3 regions of the Paenibacillus sp. JJ1722 genome follow, and region 1 is predicted to be linked to each of the others. Evidence: a T-box and tRNA genes for the amino acid it is inferred to sense, from the RefSeq annotation. Region 1 holds a T-box; the other regions hold tRNA genes.
The links. A T-box is a leader RNA that pairs with one kind of tRNA and senses whether it is charged. The one in region 1 lies ahead of ACM1ND_RS20580 (valine--tRNA ligase), so its partner is inferred to be a tRNA-Val.
Positions count from the first base shown of each region.

Region 2: it encodes a tRNA-Val, which carries the amino acid that the T-box ahead of ACM1ND_RS20580 (valine--tRNA ligase) is inferred to sense. The anticodon was not compared.
Region 3: it encodes a tRNA-Val, which carries the amino acid that the T-box ahead of ACM1ND_RS20580 (valine--tRNA ligase) is inferred to sense. The anticodon was not compared.

Region 1 covers NZ_CP182500.1:4,635,382-4,642,492, reverse strand. The annotation lists gene ACM1ND_RS20590 (RluA family pseudouridine synthase) at 1-320, shown strand, start outside; gene ACM1ND_RS20585 (LysM peptidoglycan-binding domain-containing protein) at 447-1,775, shown strand; T-box leader at 1,847-2,131, shown strand; gene ACM1ND_RS20580 (valine--tRNA ligase) at 2,185-4,851, shown strand; gene ACM1ND_RS20575 (bifunctional folylpolyglutamate synthase/dihydrofolate synthase) at 4,888-6,264, shown strand; gene murC (UDP-N-acetylmuramate--L-alanine ligase) at 6,271-7,111, shown strand, end outside.
Region 2 covers NZ_CP182500.1:384,122-391,232, forward strand. The annotation lists rRNA gene ACM1ND_RS01590 (23S ribosomal RNA) at 238-3,162, shown strand; rRNA gene rrf (5S ribosomal RNA) at 3,313-3,429, shown strand; tRNA gene ACM1ND_RS01600 (tRNA-Ile) at 3,466-3,542, shown strand; tRNA gene ACM1ND_RS01605 (tRNA-Ala) at 3,565-3,640, shown strand; tRNA gene ACM1ND_RS01610 (tRNA-Asn) at 3,645-3,720, shown strand; tRNA gene ACM1ND_RS01615 (tRNA-Met) at 3,755-3,828, shown strand; tRNA gene ACM1ND_RS01620 (tRNA-Ser) at 3,832-3,923, shown strand; tRNA gene ACM1ND_RS01625 (tRNA-Glu) at 3,956-4,027, shown strand; tRNA gene ACM1ND_RS01630 (tRNA-Val) at 4,034-4,109, shown strand; tRNA gene ACM1ND_RS01635 (tRNA-Met) at 4,140-4,213, shown strand; tRNA gene ACM1ND_RS01640 (tRNA-Asp) at 4,239-4,315, shown strand; tRNA gene ACM1ND_RS01645 (tRNA-Phe) at 4,382-4,454, shown strand; tRNA gene ACM1ND_RS01650 (tRNA-Thr) at 4,481-4,556, shown strand; tRNA gene ACM1ND_RS01655 (tRNA-Tyr) at 4,561-4,646, shown strand; tRNA gene ACM1ND_RS01660 (tRNA-His) at 4,666-4,738, shown strand; tRNA gene ACM1ND_RS01665 (tRNA-Gln) at 4,756-4,830, shown strand; tRNA gene ACM1ND_RS01670 (tRNA-Lys) at 4,835-4,910, shown strand; tRNA gene ACM1ND_RS01675 (tRNA-Leu) at 4,925-5,011, shown strand; tRNA gene ACM1ND_RS01680 (tRNA-Gly) at 5,018-5,092, shown strand; tRNA gene ACM1ND_RS01685 (tRNA-Cys) at 5,103-5,173, shown strand; tRNA gene ACM1ND_RS01690 (tRNA-Arg) at 5,200-5,276, shown strand; tRNA gene ACM1ND_RS01695 (tRNA-Pro) at 5,299-5,372, shown strand; tRNA gene ACM1ND_RS01700 (tRNA-Gly) at 5,382-5,452, shown strand; gene ACM1ND_RS01705 (PAS domain-containing sensor histidine kinase) at 5,653-6,756, opposite strand; gene ACM1ND_RS01710 (response regulator) at 6,749-7,111, opposite strand, start outside.
Region 3 covers NZ_CP182500.1:5,307,591-5,314,701, reverse strand. The annotation lists rRNA gene ACM1ND_RS23625 (23S ribosomal RNA) at 1-1,341, shown strand, start outside; rRNA gene rrf (5S ribosomal RNA) at 1,490-1,606, shown strand; tRNA gene ACM1ND_RS23615 (tRNA-Asn) at 1,626-1,701, shown strand; tRNA gene ACM1ND_RS23610 (tRNA-Thr) at 1,705-1,777, shown strand; tRNA gene ACM1ND_RS23605 (tRNA-Glu) at 1,789-1,860, shown strand; tRNA gene ACM1ND_RS23600 (tRNA-Val) at 1,872-1,947, shown strand; tRNA gene ACM1ND_RS23595 (tRNA-Gln) at 2,003-2,077, shown strand; tRNA gene ACM1ND_RS23590 (tRNA-Lys) at 2,082-2,157, shown strand; tRNA gene ACM1ND_RS23585 (tRNA-Leu) at 2,169-2,249, shown strand; tRNA gene ACM1ND_RS23580 (tRNA-Gly) at 2,260-2,334, shown strand; tRNA gene ACM1ND_RS23575 (tRNA-Arg) at 2,340-2,416, shown strand; tRNA gene ACM1ND_RS23570 (tRNA-Pro) at 2,435-2,508, shown strand; tRNA gene ACM1ND_RS23565 (tRNA-Gly) at 2,518-2,588, shown strand; gene ppc (phosphoenolpyruvate carboxylase) at 3,326-6,118, shown strand; gene sigW (RNA polymerase sigma factor SigW) at 6,310-6,876, shown strand; gene ACM1ND_RS23550 (anti-sigma factor) at 7,027-7,111, shown strand, end outside.

The sequences.
Region 1 (7,111 bases):
AGCGCCGCCGTGTATCTCCGACTGGGCAGAAGGCGGTTACCCATATTGAACTTGGGGAAGTATGGGGAAGCGGTTCAAGTGCAGTGAGTCTCGTATATCTGACGCTGGAGACAGGCCGGACGCACCAGATTCGCGTACATCTTAGTCATGCTGGCTACCCGTTGCTTGGGGATGTATTATACGGGGGGCGGGCTACTGATTTTGGCAGGCAGGCGCTGCACGGAGAGCGTCTTATCTTCTGTCATCCGCTGAGTGGCGAAACGATTACCGTGGAGGATGCTTGGCCGGATGATTTTCAAAAGCTGCACAAACAGCTATAAAAGATGGCATGCCTTCTATTTTGGCGCATATACTTGAACCTAGAAACGGTTTGCAATATGGAGTTTCCGTGCGCCTGACCAGAAGTCAGAGGATGTGCGGAGACTGCCCAAAGGAGGATGCCATCCTTGAACAAACAACAGAATGATCAGCCGCAAGGCTTGCGTTTTGATATTTATGAACGCATTCATTTGACGGAGGAAGCTGCCGGGATTGCTGAGTTGGAGGAAATTGAGCTTCTGCCACGCATTCAGGTTGTAACCCACGGCGACCATGCCGCTTTGCGAGGGCATTTGCTGCTGGAGGGCGTGTACCGCACACCTGAACAGATCACGAGCGAGCTTCATCATTTGATCCCTGTGGAAATTACCATTCCGCTAAACCGCGTAGGGAGATTGGAAGATATCTCTGTCGAGATTGAAAATTTTGATGTGGACCTGCTTTCTTTACGTAGTCTAAATATTACAGGCGTTCTTTCTTTGCATGGCGTGGAAAGCTCGCACGCGGAGGAGACGGCGGTTTGGCTGGATGAGGAATTTACCGTAGTGCATGCACCTGAGCATCCGGTTCAATCCCTTTCCGCCGATGGAGAGCATCATGCAGAGGCCTATTCTACCAATGACTCGTCCTCCGATTACGTTACAGATCCTGAAACTTCCTACAGAGTGCCAGCACAACAGGAGTCCGTTTCTTGGGAACAGCCGTCTAAGGACCATGAGGAACAGAAGTCATTGTCGGAACAGCAAGCTTATGAGTCGGCAGTAGATCCTAACCGATTCTATGAGCCTTGGACGGGTAAAGCAGTTGAAGACAGCTCTCCAGAGGTCAAGCATGAGCATGGGTCTCCGGAAGTGTGGGGATTTCAGCAAGAGGAAGCATGGACAGGGGGGAATGAACCTAAAGTATCTTCCGCATCTCCCAATGCAGTATATGACCCTTTGTTGAATGAACCGCATCCTGCCACGGAGTCCGAGGTCTATCTGGAGCCACAGTTGGAGGAGAGTCAAGTAGATAACTTCGACTTCAGGCCTGAAGCGTCAGAACAGGTGAACCACGAGGCCCATGACACCTTTACTGAGGATAAGCCAGAGATGCGTGTGGCGCTTAACAGTAAAAAGGATGAAGGGGCAGACGAGCCAGACCCGGTTGTCTACTCATCATTGCTCCAATCCAGCCGTTCGGTGAAGGAAGCCGAATACCAGCAGCAATTGGAGCAGGAGCCGCAGGATCAGGACCAGAAAGCCGAAGAAGAGCGGGAGAATGCCAAGTGGAAGAACCTTTTTTTTCATACACAAGATGAAACACCTTTTCGCAAGGTGCGCTTATGCATTGTACAGCGCGAGGATACACTGGAAACCATAGCTGACCGTTATCAGCTCAGCACACGCGAGCTTCAACTGTATAACAGATTGGCGGAGCATCATGTGGAAGAAGGACAGGTATTGTACATCCCTTGATCCGGTTGCTGAAAAATGCACAGCGGGTGTTGACTATAGTCAATGGGAAATGTATGATGTGGTATAGTTATTGAAAGACTGAGATCGGGAAGAGTAGGCAGCAAGCCCTTCAGAGAGTGGAATTGCAGCGCTGTGAGGTTCCGCAGGAAGCTACTGGCCGAAGTCACCCGGGAGTCGCCTGTTTGAACGGTTCCTCATTTAATTCCTACGGAAGATAAGAGGTTCACGGTAGAATAAGGCCGGTCCGCAACCGTTATCTGCATAAAGTGTCACACCATGTGTAATGGATCAGTGGATACATACACTAGGGGTGAAACAAAGGTGGTACCGCGAGAGAACAGCCTTTCGTCCTTTGAGGATGAAGGGCTTTTTTTATTTGCCAATTGAAAAATCATGGAGGTATCCTGATATGTCAGAACAAGACAACAAGACAACCTTGGAAATGCCAACAACGTACGATCCAAAATCAGCAGAACAAAAATGGTACAAAACGTGGATGGAAAAGGGCTATTTCCGCGCCGGGCAACATCCAGAGGCAGAGCCTTTTACAATCGTTATTCCACCACCGAATGTTACAGGTATGTTGCATATTGGACATGCTCTTGACTTTACTTTGCAGGATATTATTATTCGCGCCAAGCGGATGCAGGGTTATGATGCCTTGTGGCTGCCAGGGGCAGACCATGCGGGTATTGCTACCCAAACAAAGGTAGAACAAAAGCTGCGTGAAGAAGGCCTGACACGTTATGATTTGGGCCGCGAGAAGTTTTTGGAGAAAGTGTGGGAGTGGAAGGAACTTTATCTGGATAACATTCACAATCAATGGGAAAAAATGGGTTTCTCTCTAGATTATTCTCGTGAGCGTTTTACGCTGGATGAGGGACTGTCCCAAGCGGTACGCGAGGTATTCGTTACACTGTACAAGAAGGGTCTGATTTATCGCGGTAAACGCATCATTAACTGGGACCCCGCTGCACGTACTGCATTATCGGACATTGAGGTGGAATACAAAGAGGTGAACGGAAATCTGTATCACCTGCAATATCCACTGAAAGACGGTAGCGGATTTATTACGGTAGCTACTACACGTCCTGAAACGATGCTGGGCGATACAGCAGTAGCTGTACACCCGGAAGATGAACGCTACAAGCAAATGATTGGCAAAACGCTTGTGCTCCCAATCATCGGACGGGAAATTCCGGTCATTGCGGATGACTACGTTGATAAAGATTTCGGTAGCGGCGCGGTTAAAATTACACCGGCTCACGACCCGAATGACTTTGAAATGGGACAACGTCACCAGCTGCCACAAATTACGGTGATGGATGAAACGGGAACGATGAATGCCGAAGCAGGCAAATATCAGGGCCTTGATCGTAGCGATTGCCGTAAGCAAATCGTCGCTGATCTGAAAGAGCAAGGCGTACTGATTCGTATTGAAGAGCACGTACACCAAGTAGGCCACAGTGAGCGTACAGGTGTAGTTGTAGAACCTTATCTGTCCACACAATGGTTTGTGGAAATGAAGCCTCTGGCAGCTAAAGCGATTGAAGTGCAGAAGGCTGGCAACGGGGTAAACTTTGTACCGGATCGCTTTGAACGTACTTATCTGCATTGGATTGAAAATGTGCGTGACTGGTGTATTTCCCGTCAATTATGGTGGGGACACCGTATTCCGGCATGGTACGATGAGGAAACCGGAGAAGTTATTGTATCGGCGGCGGACCCTACAACTTTGCCTGAGTACGCTGGCAGAAAGCTAAAACAGGATGAGGATGTGCTGGATACTTGGTTCAGCTCGGCTTTGTGGCCATTTTCGACACTGGGCTGGCCTGAGCAGACAGAGGACCTCAAACGCTACTATCCGACTAATGTCTTGGTTACAGGCTATGACATTATTTATTTCTGGGTATCGCGTATGATTTTTACCGCGCTGGAGTTTACGGAAGAGATTCCGTTCAAGGACGTACTTATGCACGGGTTGGTTCGTGATGCGGACGGTAGAAAAATGTCCAAATCCCTCGGCAACGGTGTTGATCCGCTCGACGTGATTGACCAATATGGTACCGATGCCATGCGTTATATGATTTCCACCAGTAGCACGCCTGGGCAAGACCTTCGTTTCCGCTGGGAGCGGGTGGAGCAGGCCCGTAACTTTGCCAATAAAATCTGGAATGCGTCACGCTTTGCGCTGATGAATCTGGAAGGCGTCACTTCGGCAGATATAGACATTACTGGTGACTTGAGCACCGCTGATCGTTGGATCCTGCATCGTCTAAACGAAACTTCACGCGACATCACGCGTCTAATAGATGCTTATGAATTTGGCGAGACAGGCCGCCTTCTGTATAACTTTATTTGGGATGATTTGTGCGACTGGTACATTGAGTTTGCGAAGCTTTCCCTATATGGCGACAATGCAGAGGCGAAAAAGAAAACGCAATCCGTACTTGCATATGTATTGGATCGGACGCTGCGCATGATTCATCCGTTCATGCCGTTTATCTCTGAGGAAATATGGCAGCATCTCCCGCATGAGGGAGAAACGATTACACTGGCCGCTTGGCCTGTTTATGATCCGGCTTTTGAGGATAAGGATGCAGTCGCTGAAATGAATTTGCTGATCGACGTAATTCGCGCTGTACGCAATATCCGCGCTGAAGTCAACGTGCCGATGAGTAAGAAAATTGAATTACTCATAAAACCCGGCGATCAAGCCGTTCTCGATATCATTAACCGCAATGGGGAATATGTACGTAGATTCTGTAATACGTCTGAATTCGACGCAGGATTAGAATTCACCGTTCCAGATAAAGCGATGACATCTATAGTTAGCGGCGCAGAGCTATACCTGCCGCTGGCCGGACTGCTTGATATTGCCCAGGAAATTAGCAGACTGGAAAAAGAACTTCAGCATTTGAACAGTGAAGTGGAGCGCGTGGAGAAAAAGTTATCTAACCAAGGCTTTGTGGCGAAGGCACCAGCTAAAGTCATCGAGGAAGAAAAGGCCAAGCAAGCCGATTACTCAGATAAGCGCGCTAAAGTTATCGCACGTATTGAAGAACTCAAGGGATAATTTCACTCACAATAAAATGACCTGAAGGTGAAGAGGATGTCAGATACGATCAGGGGCGGAGATACGGCTCCTTTACAAAGCTATGATGAAGCAGTGGAATGGATTAACGGCTTGATTCCGTTTGGCATCAGACCCGGATTGGAACGAATTGAACAGCTAATGAGTAAGTTGGGTGATCCGCAACGACATCTGAAGTTTGTGCATATTGCGGGAACCAACGGTAAAGGCTCGACTTGTGCCTTTCTGACCTCTGTGCTACTGAAATGTGGGTACGATGTCGGAACTTTTACATCTCCGTACATCACCCGATTTACGAACCGTTTTCAATTCAATGGGACCGATATTCCCGATGAAACGCTGGTTTTGCTTGCCAATCGCTTGTATCCGTTGGTGAAAGAAATCGCAGATAGTGAATTGGGATCACCTACGATGTTTGAGGTATCGACAGCGTTGGCTATTTTATACTATGCTACGGTATCTTTCCCAGATGTTGTGGTATGGGAGACAGGTCTCGGGGGAAGGATGGATGTAACTAATATCGTGAGTCCAATCGTCTCGGTTATTACGAATGTCGGCTATGATCATACGGATATTTTGGGAGATACGCTCGAACAGATTGCAAGGGAAAAGGCTGGTATCATCAAACCGGGTGTACCTGTCGTCAGTTGTGTTTCCCAACCCGAGGCTATTCAGGTCATACGTGAAACGGCGGCAAAGCAAGGAGCTACCTTGTACCTGGCAGGAGAACAGTTTACGTATGAACGGCTAAATGGGGATGAAACAGCTCAGACCTTTTCATTCGCGGGGCCCTTCCGACATATGGAAATTGACATCACGTTGTTAGGCGAGCACCAATGTTCTAATGCGGCAGGAGCTATGATGGCACTTGAGGTCCTACGTCAGTATATGGCTTTTGTGTTGGATGATGCAGAACTGCTGGAGGGCTTTAGGCAAACTGCCTGGGCAGGGCGTCTCGAACAAGTCAGTACCTCGCCGAGGATTGTCCTTGATGGAGCTCATAATCCAGAAGGAGCACAGACGCTGGCCAAGAGTCTTCCTCAAGTGTATTCGTACAAAAAATTGGTTTTAATGATGGGGATGCTGTCAAACAAGCATCATGAAGCATACTTGCAGCATATACTGCCACTAGTGGATACGCTTATCCTGACCGAGCCCGATTTTCGCCGCAAAATGAATGCCGCTGAATTGGCTCATCTCGTGGAGAAGCTGCGGCCGTCTTATGCCAAAACGGATTTAAAAATAATTGTAGAAGGTGACTGGAAAAAGGCTCTTGGCCTGCTTCAGTCACATACGGAAGCGGAAGATCTGGGGGTGGTGTCCGGCACGCTGTACCTTATTGCGGATGTACGGGCTACCCTTATGTATCAAACCGATTCGGAAAAAGGTTGGTGAAATTTGTTGATTACTTCGGAACATGTTCATTTTATCGGTATCGGCGGATACGGGATGAGCGCGATTGCTCGGGTCATGCTGGAGATGGGTTATACCGTGACTGGCTCAGATGTGGCATCACAAGAGCTGACAGAAAAACTGGCGGCAAAAGGCGCAAAAATATATATTGGACACACGCCTGAGCATATTGCAGGCGCGGATATCGTCGTCTATTCAACAGCATTGTCACGTGACAATGTGGAGCGGGTGGCAGCGGAGGAATTGAATATTCCAACTCTGCACCGTTCGCAGATGCTGGCTCGCTTGCTTAACGAACGTAAGGGAATAGCTGTTGCGGGTGCGCACGGTAAAACGACAACCTCTTCCATGATCGCTCTGGTTATGGAGAGATGTAACGTTGATCCAACGTATATTATTGGCGGCGAAATCACGAATTTGGGAACGAATGCCAAAGCAGGTAAAAGCGAGTTTGTCGTTGCTGAGGCGGATGAGAGTGATGGTTCTTTCCTGCAATATCATCCTTGGCAAGGCATCGTAACCAATATTGAAGCGGATCATTTGGAAAATTACGATGGCGACTTTAATCGTCTGAAAAGTGCCTATGTACAGTTTTTGAGTCAAATTCGACCGGATGGGGCGGCTATTGTATGCGCAGATGATCAGAACATCCGGGAAATGCTGCCTCAACTCCAGACTCGGGTCATTACTTATGGAGTGGAGCATGAAGCGGATTATATGGCGACAGATATCCAATTAGGTGACCGTCGATTAAGCTTCACTATGAGCCGCAAGGGAACAGCACTCGGAACGATCGAACTATCAGTGCCGGGTAAACATAACATGTATA
Region 2 (7,111 bases), 1.9 Mb from region 1:
ATGTTTCATTCACACATCCGTGTGGAAGCGAAATATTCATCGGGTTTCGCTTCGAAGAAGCGAATTGCACCTTGAAAACTGGATACCGAAACGAAATTGCGTTTTAGAATATTCCTTTAAGCTGATCTTGTGTAAACAAGTGAAATAAAGGTAGCAGGTAAGGAAAGATCTTTTGCCTTTGGCAAAAATTATTCTTTATCGAACATCGACATTTTCTTTCTTTGAAAGAAAAGTCTAGGTTAAGCTACAAAGAGCACACGGAGGATGCCTAGGCGCCAGGAGCCGACGAAGGACGTGGCGAACAACGATAAAGCCTCGGGGAGCTGTAAGCAAGCTTTGATCCGGGGATGTCCGAATGGGGAAACCCGGCTGTCTTCATCGACAGTCACTTTCTGCTGAATACATAGGCAGAATAGAGGCAGACCAGGGGAACTGAAACATCTAAGTACCCTGAGGAAGAGAAAACAATAGTGATTCCGTCAGTAGCGGCGAGCGAACGCGGATTAGCCCAAACCAAGGAGCTTGCTCCTTGGGGTTGTGGGACGTCTCACATGGAGTTACAAAGGAACCGGTTAGATGAAGAGGTCTGGAAAGGCCCGCCAGAGAAGGTAAAAGCCCTGTAGTTCAAAACTTGTTCTCTCCGAGACGGATCCCGAGTAGTGCGGGGCACGTGAAACCCCGTATGAATCCGGCAGGACCATCTGCCAAGGCTAAATACTCCCTGGCGACCGATAGTGAAGCAGTACCGTGAGGGAAAGGTGAAAAGCACCCCGGAAGGGGAGTGAAATAGATCCTGAAACCGTGTGCTTACAAGAAGTCAGAGCCCGATCTATGGGTGATGGCGTGCCTTTTGTAGAATGAACCGGCGAGTTACGTTCCCGTGCAAGGTTAAGGTGAAGAGCTGAAGCCGCAGCGAAAGCGAGTCTGAATAGGGCGAATGAGTACGTGGACGTAGACCCGAAACCGGGTGATCTACCCCTGTCCAGGGTGAAGGTGCGGTAACACGCACTGGAGGCCCGAACCCACGCATGTTGAAAAATGCGGGGATGAGGTGGGGGTAGCGGAGAAATTCCAATCGAACCCGGAGATAGCTGGTTCTCCCCGAAATAGCTTTAGGGCTAGCCTCGGAAAAAAGAATCGTGGAGGTAGAGCACTGATTGGGTGCGGGGCCCGCAAGGGTTACCAAGCTCAGTCAAACTCCGAATGCCATAGATTTAGTTCCGGGAGTCAGACAGTGAGTGCTAAGATCCATTGTCGAAAGGGAAACAGCCCAGACCATCAGCTAAGGTCCCCAAGTGTGTGTTAAGTGGGAAAGGATGTGGAGTTGCACAGACAACCAGGATGTTGGCTTAGAAGCAGCCACCATTGAAAGAGTGCGTAATAGCTCACTGGTCGAGTGACTCTGCGCCGAAAATGTAACGGGGCTAAACACACCACCGAAGCTATGGCTTGATGCTTGCATCAGGGGTAGGGGAGCGTTGAATGCGGGTTGAAGGTGTACCGTAAGGAGCGCTGGACTGCATTCAAGTGAGAATGCCGGTATGAGTAACGAAAAGATCTGTGAGAATCAGATCCGCCGAAAGCCTAAGGGTTCCTGAGGAAGGTTCGTCCGCTCAGGGTAAGTCGGGACCTAAGGCGAGGCCGATAGGCGTAGTCGAAGGACAACAGGTCGAAATTCCTGTACCACCGTAATCCGTTATGAGCGATGGGGTGACGCAGTAGGGTAGTGACGCGGACTGATGGATGTCCGTCTAAGCAGTGAGGCTGGTGTGTAGGCAAATCCGCACATCGTAAGGCTGGGCTGTGATGGGGAGCGAAAATTGTAGTAGCGAAGGTCATGATCTCAGACTGCCAAGAAAAGCCTCTAGCCAGGAGAAGGTGCCCGTACCGCAAACCGACACAGGTAGGCGAGAAGAGAATTCTAAGGCGCGCGGAAGAACTCTCGTTAAGGAACTCGGCAAAATGACCCCGTAACTTCGGGAGAAGGGGTGCCTCGGTAGGGTGAATAGCCCGAGGGGGCCGCAGTGAAAAGGCCCAAGCGACTGTTTAGCAAAAACACAGGTCTGTGCGAAGCCGCAAGGCGAAGTATACGGGCTGACGCCTGCCCGGTGCTGGAAGGTTAAGGGGAGTGGTAAGCCTTCGGGCGAAGCTATGAACCGAAGCCCCAGTAAACGGCGGCCGTAACTATAACGGTCCTAAGGTAGCGAAATTCCTTGTCAGGTAAATTCTGACCCGCACGAATGGCGTAACGACTTGGGCGCTGTCTCAACGAGAGATCCGGTGAAATTTTAATACCTGTGAAGATGCAGGTTACCCGCGACAAGACGGAAAGACCCCATGGAGCTTTACTGCAGCTTGATATTGAATTTGGGTACGATCTGTACAGGATAGGTGGGAGCCGTAGAACTTTGAGCGCCAGCTTGAAGGGAGGCATCCTTGGGATACCACCCTGATCGTATCTAGGTTCTAACTTGGTACCGTGATCCGGTGCGAGGACAGTGTCAGGTGGGCAGTTTGACTGGGGCGGTCGCCTCCTAAAGAGTAACGGAGGCGCCCCAAGGTTCCCTCAGAATGGTTGGAAATCATTCGAAGAGTGCAAAGGCAGAAGGGAGCTTGACTGCGAGACCTACAAGTCGAGCAGGGACGAAAGTCGGGCTTAGTGATCCGGTGGTACCGCATGGAAGGGCCATCGCTCAACGGATAAAAGCTACCCTGGGGATAACAGGCTTATCTCCCCCAAGAGTCCACATCGACGGGGAGGTTTGGCACCTCGATGTCGGCTCATCGCATCCTGGGGCTGAAGTAGGTCCCAAGGGTTGGGCTGTTCGCCCATTAAAGCGGTACGCGAGCTGGGTTCAGAACGTCGTGAGACAGTTCGGTCCCTATCTGTCGTGGGCGTAGGAAATTTGAGAGGAGCTGTCCTTAGTACGAGAGGACCGGGATGGACGTACCGCTGGTGTACCAGTTGTTCCGCCAGGAGCACCGCTGGGTAGCTATGTACGGAAGGGATAAGCGCTGAAAGCATCTAAGCGTGAAGCCCCCCTCAAGATGAGATTTCCCAGTATGTAAGACCCCTTGAAGACGACGAGGTAGATAGGTTGGGGGTGGAAGTGCAGTAATGCATGGAGCTGACCAATACTAATCGGTCGAGGGCTTATCCTAAATAAAACGCAAATAAGTTTCGGATCCAGTTTTCAGGGTGTAACCTTGAAAGTATGTACAAGTGACATACAATAAGCGCATGGCTATTCATTCACACGATAAGTGATGAACCGAATAACCGTACGGAAGAATTTACAGTGTAAATTCATGTTTGGTGGCGATAGCGGAGGGGTTCCACACGTACCCATCCCGAACACGACCGTTAAGCCCTCCAGCGCCGATGGTACTTGGACCGCAGGGTCCTGGGAGAGTAGGACGTCGCCAAGCTATATCCTTTAAAGGATGATGAAGTTTTACATGTTAGGGCCTTTAGCTCAGCTGGTTAGAGCGCACCCCTGATAAGGGTGAGGTCGGTGGTTCGAGTCCACTAAGGCCCACCACTTCTAGAATAACAAAAAGATTGGGGCCATAGCTCAGCTGGGAGAGCGCCTGCCTTGCACGCAGGAGGTCAGCGGTTCGATCCCGCTTGGCTCCACCAATATTCCCTGATAGCTCAGTTGGTAGAGCACTCGACTGTTAATCGAGTTGTCACAGGTTCGAGTCCTGTTCGGGGAGCCATGTTTTGAATATTTCTGACTTTTATATATAAGGTGGCGGCGTAGCTCAGCTGGCTAGAGCGTACGGTTCATACCCGTGAGGTCGGGGGTTCGATCCCCTCTGCCGCTACTCGGAGAGATACCCAAGTGGCTATAAGGGGACCCTCTGCTAAGGGGTTAGACTGCGAAAGTGGTGCGAGGGTTCGAATCCCTCTCTCTCCGCCATAAATTTATTGGAATCAGAACTTATTTTGTAAGGCCCGTTGGTCAAGGGGTTAAGACACCTCCCTTTCACGGAGGTAACAGGGGTTCGAATCCCCTACGGGTCATAATATGGAGGCTTAGCTCAGCTGGGAGAGCATCTGCCTTACAAGCAGAGGGTCGGGGGTTCGATCCCCTCAGCCTCCACCATAAGAAAATTTGATAAATCCCTTTTAATGTCGCGGGGTGGAGCAGTTCGGTAGCTCGTCGGGCTCATAACCCGAAGGTCGTAGGTTCAAATCCTGCCCCCGCAATTAATTTCCTATTGGAAATGCCTCTGGAACTGTGGTGTAGAGGCCTAACATGCCTGCCTGTCACGCAGGAGATCGCGGGTTCGAATCCCGTCAGTTCCGCCATTTTAATCTCATATATAGTTGACATATATAGTGTGGATTATATGGTGTAGTAATAAAACAAAATATGGCTCGGTAGCTCAGTCGGTAGAGCAGAGGACTGAAAATCCTCGTGTCGGCGGTTCGATTCCGTCCCGAGCCACCTTTCAAGTGGGAAATGAGTAATGTGCCGGTGTAGCTCAACTGGTAGAGCAACTGACTTGTAATCAGTAGGTTGGGGGTTCAAGTCCTCTCGCCGGCACCATTTTGGAGGATTAGCGAAGTGGCCAAACGCATCAGACTGTAAATCTGCTCCCTTACGGGTTCGGTGGTTCGAATCCATCATCCTCCACCAGTCTTTTCATAATCATATGGCGGTCGTGGCGAAGTGGTTAACGCACCGGACTGTGACTCCGGCATTCGTGGGTTCAAGCCCCATCGGCCGCCCTTTATTCTTAATTTATTGGGGATTAGCCAAGCGGTAAGGCAACGGACTTTGACTCCGTCATGCATAGGTTCAAATCCTATATCCCCAGCCATTAAGAGCCATTAGCTCAGTTGGTAGAGCACCTGACTTTTAATCAGGGTGTCGAAGGTTCGAGTCCTTCATGGCTCACCATTTATAATTATTTTGCGGTCGTGGCGGAATTGGCAGACGCGCACGGTTCAGGTCCGTGTGGGCTAACCCCCGTGGAGGTTCGAGTCCTCTCGACCGCACCATATTTTGCGGACGTGGCTCAGCGGTAGAGCATCGCCTTGCCAAGGCGAGGGTCGCGGGTTCGATTCCCGTCGTCCGCTCCATTATCCATACGGCGCCATAGCCAAGTGGTAAGGCAAAGCTCTGCAAAAGCTTCATCCCCAGTTCAAATCTGGGTGGCGCCTTGACTGCTCATTATGGATTTAAATATGCGCCCTTAGCTCAGCTGGATAGAGCGTTTGACTACGAATCAAAAGGCCGGGAGTTCGAATCTCTCAGGGCGCGCCATTTCTTAAAAAAAGTATAATGTCGGGATGTAGCTCAGCTTGGTAGAGCACCTGGTTTGGGACCAGGGGGTCGCATGTTCAAATCGTGTCATCCCGATACTGATTTGCGGGTGTAGTTCAATGGTAGAACTCCAGCCTTCCAAGCTGGTAGCGTGGGTTCGATTCCCATCACCCGCTTTTTGCTATAGCGGATTCTTGTTGCCTCAGTGGTGACACCTTATAAATAAAGAGAGCCTGTCTGGGGACAGAGCTCTCTCTTTTTTTGTATTTATCTTCATGTACCCACAATGTATTGATTATTCATAATCTCGGTATCGGTGTATATCGTTCTGATCATACAACTGGTATACACCGATAACCGATCTAGTGGACAGTTTTTACACGGGAATGGTCAGCTGGATGGAGGTTCCCTCATCTGGAGCAGAGGTCATGCTCATAAATCCCCCTACCCCTCTAGCTCGTTCTTCCATACTGAACAATCCAACTCCCTCTCCTTGGGACTTTCCAGAGAATCCAATGCCCTCATCCCGAATGGTCACTTGTATCATTTCATCTTGATCCTCAACGTCGACATATGCCTCCGCTACATCTGCATATTTGGCTACATTCGTTAATGCCTCCTGTACAATCCGATAAATTGCTATTTCCTTGCGAATATCAAGGCGTTTACGTAGAGTGCATTGAAAATGCACCTCAATCCCGTAATGAGAACAGAAGTTTTCAATATAGGTTCTTATAGCTGGGACGACACCCAAATCATCCAGAACTGAGGGACGAAGTTCCCACGCTAGACCACGAACATCTTTGATGATGTCGGTCACCTGCGAACGAAGACTCTCCAGAGCAGCACTAGGTTGTTCGGCAAGTTGGCTATCTAACTGAATAATAAGTGAAAACAAGCTTTGTCCTATCCCATCATGTAGCTCTCTTGAAAAGCGTTTACGTTCTTCTTCCTGTATTTGCATGACTTGCGTCATCATAGACTGGAGTTCCGCTTCTACTTTCTTCAGTTTAGTGACCTCATTGCGGATCGCTAAGTACTGATAGGGTTTACCTTCCTCGTCCATAAACGGAACGATCGTAGTATTCACCCAGTAGTAGCTGTTATCTTTAGCACGATTACGTATTTCTCCTTGCCATACCTCACCTGAACGGATTGTAGTCCACAGGTTTTTCATGAAGGCAGGGGTATGATAGCCTGAATTAATGAGACGATGATCCTGACCGATCAGCTCTTCACGACTGTATTGCGAAATCTCACAAAACTTGTCGTTCACGTACTGAATAATACCTCGATGATCGGTCAAAGCAACAATGGAAGACGTATCTAGAGCAAATTTTAGATTGGATAGTTGGTGGAGTGAGTTACGTAGTGCATGGAGAAAAGGGGACTCTGGTATATAAATTTCTAGATCATTCAGCAATGTATCGGTTGATTCACCAAAGGCATGCTGCAGTAAAGGATTAGAAGGTTCATTCATAATGGAGTAGCCCCTTTTTTAGTGCGAATTTGACTAGCTCAGGTCGTGTTTTCAAGTTAAGCTTCTCCATAAGGTTACTTTTATGGGACTCTACGGTTTTGACGCTAATCACTAGGTGCTCGGCAATTTCCTTGTTGGCATATCCTTTGGCTACCCACGATAGAATCTCCTTTTCCCGCTCAGATAGGGATTCATAGGGTCCGGCTATGCCTTCCTGTTTGATTTTGTCCAGATATTCACTCATCAGTCGTTTGGTTGCATTCGGGTACAAGTAGGCACTACCCTCGGCTACAGACTGGATGGCAGCGAGCAACTCCTCGTGAGGTGCGCTTTTTAAAATATATCCGGATGCTCC
Region 3 (7,111 bases), 670 kb from region 1:
TGTAGTAGCGAAGGTCATGATCTCAGACTGCCAAGAAAAGCCTCTAGCCAGGAGAAGGTGCCCGTACCGCAAACCGACACAGGTAGGCGAGAAGAGAATTCTAAGGCGCGCGGAAGAACTCTCGTTAAGGAACTCGGCAAAATGACCCCGTAACTTCGGGAGAAGGGGTGCCTCGGTAGGGTGAATAGCCCGAGGGGGCCGCAGTGAAAAGGCCCAAGCGACTGTTTAGCAAAAACACAGGTCTGTGCGAAGCCGCAAGGCGAAGTATACGGGCTGACGCCTGCCCGGTGCTGGAAGGTTAAGGGGAGTGGTAAGCCTTCGGGCGAAGCTATGAACCGAAGCCCCAGTAAACGGCGGCCGTAACTATAACGGTCCTAAGGTAGCGAAATTCCTTGTCAGGTAAATTCTGACCCGCACGAATGGCGTAACGACTTGGGCGCTGTCTCAACGAGAGATCCGGTGAAATTTTAATACCTGTGAAGATGCAGGTTACCCGCGACAAGACGGAAAGACCCCATGGAGCTTTACTGCAGCTTGATATTGAATTTGGGTACGATCTGTACAGGATAGGTGGGAGCCGTTGAACTTTGAGCGCCAGCTTGAAGGGAGGCATCCTTGGGATACCACCCTGATCGTATCTAGGTTCTAACTTGGTACCGTGATCCGGTGCGAGGACAGTGTCAGGTGGGCAGTTTGACTGGGGCGGTCGCCTCCTAAAGAGTAACGGAGGCGCCCCAAGGTTCCCTCAGAATGGTTGGAAATCATTCGAAGAGTGCAAAGGCAGAAGGGAGCTTGACTGCGAGACCTACAAGTCGAGCAGGGACGAAAGTCGGGCTTAGTGATCCGGTGGTACCGCATGGAAGGGCCATCGCTCAACGGATAAAAGCTACCCTGGGGATAACAGGCTTATCTCCCCCAAGAGTCCACATCGACGGGGAGGTTTGGCACCTCGATGTCGGCTCATCGCATCCTGGGGCTGAAGTAGGTCCCAAGGGTTGGGCTGTTCGCCCATTAAAGCGGTACGCGAGCTGGGTTCAGAACGTCGTGAGACAGTTCGGTCCCTATCTGTCGTGGGCGTAGGAAATTTGAGAGGAGCTGTCCTTAGTACGAGAGGACCGGGATGGACGTACCGCTGGTGTACCAGTTGTTCCGCCAGGAGCACCGCTGGGTAGCTATGTACGGAAGGGATAAGCGCTGAAAGCATCTAAGCGTGAAGCCCCCCTCAAGATGAGATTTCCCAATTAGTAAGACCCCTTGAAGACGACGAGGTAGATAGGTTGGGGGTGGAAGTGCAGTAATGCATGGAGCTGACCAATACTAATCGGTCGAGGGCTTATCCTAAAAATAAAACGCAAATGAGTTTCGGATCCAGTTTTCAGGGTGTAACCTTGAAGGTATGTAGAAATACATACAAGCGCATGGCTATTCATTCACACGATAAGTGATGAACCGAATAACCGTACGGGAGAATTTGCACAGCAAATTCATGTTTGGTGGCGATAGCGGAGGGGTTCCACACGTACCCATCCCGAACACGACCGTTAAGCCCTCCAGCGCCGATGGTACTTGGACCGCAGGGTCCTGGGAGAGTAGGACGTCGCCAAGCAGAGCTTTATGATTAATATTCCCTGATAGCTCAGTTGGTAGAGCACTCGACTGTTAATCGAGTTGTCACAGGTTCGAGTCCTGTTCGGGGAGCCATTTGCTCTCATAGCTCAGCAGGTAGAGTGCATCCATGGTAAGGATGAGGTCACCGGTTCGAACCCGGTTGAGAGCTTGTTATAGGATGGCCCGTTGGTCAAGGGGTTAAGACACCTCCCTTTCACGGAGGTAACAGGGGTTCGAATCCCCTACGGGTCATAGGATATTATGGAGGCTTAGCTCAGCTGGGAGAGCATCTGCCTTACAAGCAGAGGGTCGGGGGTTCGAGCCCCTCAGCCTCCACCATTTTTCATCCTCTTACCTGGATGAAATCTTGGGGAATTGTGAATCATATGCATATTGGGGATTAGCCAAGCGGTAAGGCAACGGACTTTGACTCCGTCATGCATAGGTTCAAATCCTATATCCCCAGCCATTAAGAGCCATTAGCTCAGTTGGTAGAGCACCTGACTTTTAATCAGGGTGTCGAAGGTTCGAGTCCTTCATGGCTCACCATTGTATTACATGCGCGTGTGGCGGAATTGGCAGACGCACTAGACTTAGGATCTAGCGTCTTTGACGTGGGGGTTCAAGTCCCTCCACGCGCATCTTGTTTTTGCGGACGTGGCTCAGCGGTAGAGCATCGCCTTGCCAAGGCGAGGGTCGCGGGTTCGATTCCCGTCGTCCGCTCCATATTTGCGCCCTTAGCTCAGCTGGATAGAGCGTTTGACTACGAATCAAAAGGCCGGGAGTTCGAATCTCTCAGGGCGCGCCATATTTTAAAAAATTATATCGGGATGTAGCTCAGCTTGGTAGAGCACCTGGTTTGGGACCAGGGGGTCGCATGTTCAAATCGTGTCATCCCGATACTATTTTGCGGGTGTAGTTCAATGGTAGAACTTCAGCCTTCCAAGCTGATAGCGTGGGTTCGATTCCCATCACCCGCTTACCGATTACCTAGAAGCCGAAAGGCTTCTTTTTATTTTGTCCACATTACATTTACTTCTATGTATATAAGCTAGTGCAATTATGTCTCCTGTCATGCACAGTTGGGGATGACTTGTGCATATTGTACATAGGCTCTTGTTACTTTTGACACCTAGATCCCGTATTTCCCCTCTAACGTACCCCTTTCTCCTGCAGTAAGGCTAATTTCGTGATCAAATCCTTTAAATATAGGAATCCTATAGCTATTATGGTACGAATTCATGGTGATAACTCAACAGTTGCTCTTGGGTTGTGCACATTTCCCTTTATTTATGTGGGTAAAAAGCGAAGTGTTAAAGAGGAAATACTTAGAAACACTGAGAAAATGGCTAATTTGTGTATATCTTTGTGGATAGAAGGCTAATGGAGTTGACTTTGTCAACAAATAATAAACATATACACACTATGTCGCATGAATTTGTACCTTTAAAAACACACTCTTTATAAGAGACTGTGCATAATGTTTCACGCATCACTAGTGTATACATTCATTACTATTTATTAATTTCATATTTATTCATAACAATCCAATATTTTCTCGAAAGAAGTAATTCAAAAAGATGATTTTTTACTGTAAATTTTGCAGCTTTTCATGCGTTTTTATTGTATGATGTTAAGAAAGTGTCAAATTTCGTGTGTATACGTACCTTTGCTACAACTGTATATGGTGTGGAACAGATCAGATGGGGGGAAAAGCATGACTGAGCTTACGTTAACCGCTAACAAAAACCAATCCAACAATCTGCTACGGCGGGACGTTCGTTTTCTAGGGAATATTCTTGGTGAGGTTTTGGTTCATCAGGGTGGCAACGAACTTTTGGATATCGTGGAGAAAATACGTGAGACAAGTAAATCGTTACGTGCCGGGTATCAGCCGGAGTTGTATGAGAATTTCAAACAAATGGTCAGCGGACTGGATACGGATATTCGTCACCAGGTTATTCGCGCGTTTGCGATTTATTTTCAGTTGGTGAATATCGCTGAGCAAAACCATCGTATTCGTCGTAAGCGGGATTATGAGCATTCCGCTGGTGAAGATGTTCAGCCCGGTTCCATTGAAAGTTCCGTTCAGGAGCTTAAACAAGGGGGCTTCTCCGCTGAGGACGTTAGCAACTTGCTGAAAGAGCTCTCTTTGGAGCTGGTCATGACCGCACATCCTACAGAAGCGACACGACGAGTAATTCTGGATATCCACAAGCGCATTTCCGAGGACGTCATGCTGCTGGATAATCCGATGCTTACCTTGCGTGAGCGGGAACAGGTACGGGAGAATCTGCTAAACGAAGTAATTACGCTGTGGCAGACAGATGAGCTGCGTGATCGCAAGCCAACTGTATTAGATGAAGTGAGAAATGGAATGTATTATTTTCACGAGACCTTGTTTCATGTACTGCCAGATGTATACCAAGAATTGGAACGATGTTTGGACAAATATTATCCCGAACAAAAATGGCACATACCCACTTATCTGAGATTTGGTTCCTGGATCGGTGGAGACCGGGATGGCAATCCGTCTGTGACAGCTCATGTGACTTGGGAAACGTTACGTATGCAGCGCAAGTTGGCTTTGAGAGAATATCAGCACACGTTAAAGGAACTCATGGGTTACTTGAGTTTCAGCACCAGCATTGTGCGAGTTTCCGATGATCTGCTGGCTTCTATTGAAGAAGACCGTACTCACATTACACTTAAAAAGATGGAAGTATGGCATAACGAAAAAGAGCCTTATCGCATTAAACTAGCATTTATGATTGCTAAAGTGAACAACATCCTGGATGAAAGCAAACAGGGCACCAATGAGCGTTATAACTCTGCGGAAGAGCTCATTGCAGACCTAAATGTTATTGATAACAGCCTGCGTCATCATTTTGCCGATTATGTAGCAAACACATATATTCAAAAGATGATTCGCCAGGTAGAGTTGTTTGGATTTCACACAGCTACGCTGGATGTGCGTCAGCATAGTCAAGAACATGAAAATGCGATGACTGAAATTCTTTCTAAAATGAATATTGTGTCGGATTACAGTAAGCTGTCAGAAGAAGAAAAAATAAATCTGCTGGAAAAGCTGCTGAATGAACCTCGTCCGATTACTTCACCGTATTTAAAATATAGCGATAGCACACAGGAATGTCTTGACGTATATCGTACGATTTATTTGGCTCAGGAGGAATTCGGCAAGCAGTCCATTACAAGCTACTTGATCAGTATGACTCAGGGAGCCAGTGACTTACTGGAGGTTATGGTCTTATCCAAAGAGGTGGGCCTGTTCCGCATCGAGAAGGATGGCACTGTTATCTGTACGCTGCAATCTGTTCCTTTGTTCGAAACGATAGATGATCTGCACGCTGCACCCGATATTATGAGAAGATTGATGAACTTGCCTGTATATCGACAATCTGTGGCTGCGATGGACCAGCTTCAGGAGATTATGCTGGGATACTCGGACAGTAATAAAGATGGCGGTGTGGTTACAGCGAACTGGGAACTTCGGGTCGCTATGAATAGCATTACGGAAGTAGTTAATGAGTTTGGCGTAAAAGTGAAGTTTTTCCATGGTCGTGGAGGTGCGCTGGGTCGTGGTGGAATGCCACTTAATCGCAGTATTTTGGCTCAGCCTCCTCATACGATTGGAGGCGGAATCAAGATTACGGAGCAAGGCGAAGTACTATCATCCCGATACTCGCTTAGAGGCATCGCGTACCGGAGCTTGGAGCAGGCAACATCGGCGCTGATTACGGCTGTGGCATATCATCGTTCCGGGAAGAAGGAAGTGTTTGAGGAGAGCTGGGAGGAGATTATCGCCCGTATTTCCCAAGTATCACTGGATAAGTATCAGGATTTGATTTTCCGAGATCCAGATTTCTTCAACTTCTTCAAAGAATCTACACCGTTGCCTGAGGTGGGCGAGCTGAATATTGGATCTCGTCCGTCCAAGCGTAAGAACAGCGAACGTTTTGAGGACTTGCGCGCCATTCCATGGGTTTTTGCATGGACACAAAGCCGTTACTTATTACCTGCGTGGTATGCGGCTGGAACAGGTTTGCAAAGCTTCTATCAAAACAATGAGGATAACCTTAAAGTGCTGCAAACGATGTTTAGGGACTCTGCTTTCTTCCGGTCACTTATTGATACACTGCAAATGGCAATCGCTAAAGCGGATTTACTGATTGCAGAAGAATACGCTGGGATGTCGGATAACGAAGAGGCTCGGCAGCGTATTTTCGGGCAGATTTCAGCGGAGTTCAAGCTGACATCTGAGTTGATTTTGAAAATAACCGGACAATCCGAGATTTTGGACGACGTGCCGGTTATTCAGGAATCTATCCGGTTACGTAATCCTTATGTCGATCCGTTAAGTTACTTGCAGGTTCAATTGCTAAGTGAGCTACGGGAGCTGCGGGATCAGAACGGTGATGACACTGAAATGTTGCGTGAGGTATTGTTGACGATTAACGGAATTGCCGCAGGCTTAAGAAATACGGGCTGATATAGTGTGGTTGTACGAATACAGGCAATCGGGTACTCATGGGGTGCCCGATTGTGCTGTTTGTATATTGATGGCAGGTGTGCTTGCAGTTAGTAACAATACTACAGTTGATTTCCGGATAAAATTAAACTACGATGAATAATCATAAACATGTAGTAAGTAACCCATCAGCAAGTCTGGGGGAGTATAGAGTGGATAATATGGAAAGCCGCTTGGTGAGGCTGGTACAGAAAGGCGATCAGCGAGCTTTTGCGGAGTTAGTCGAGTTATATAAAGATCGGATTTTTCATCTTTCCTACCGGATGCTAGGTAATCGCCATGAGGCGGAGGATCTGGTGCAGGAAACTTTTTTGCGTGTGTATCGTAATTTGGAAAAATACGATCATGGACAGAAGTTCTCAACCTGGATTTATCGAATTGCTACAAATCTGTGCATTGATCGTCTGCGAAGGAGAAAACCTACATACTCACTTGATGCTGAAATGAATGATCAGGAAGGTGTCGATGGGTACGCCATGCTCGCCAGTGAAGAGCTTACCCCTGAGGGGAGTACGCTTCTGTCCGAAACGCAGGCTTTAATTCATGACGCCATTGACAGCCTTCCGGATAAATATAGGACGATTATGGTTTTACGGTACTTGCAGGAGCTTTCCTTACAGGAAATCAGCGATGTGCTCAATCTCCCAGTCACCACGATTAAGACAAGAGTACACAGGGGCCGGGATTTTCTGCGCAAAAAACTGGAGCACAAGCTATAGATCATGCGCATAGATTCTAGGAAAAGAGTCTGCGTAGATGTTTTTATGAAACATAATGCTCGTTGTAACGTATGTAAGATGAGCAAAGTTTCTAAGCCGGAGCATGTTATGTTGAGAAACACGGAAGAATATTAGAAAGGATTGGCTCATATGGATTGCAAACAAGCCGTCTCTTTTATGCATGACTATCTAGATGGCGACCTGTCTGAGCAGGACAAACATGAGTTGGAACAGC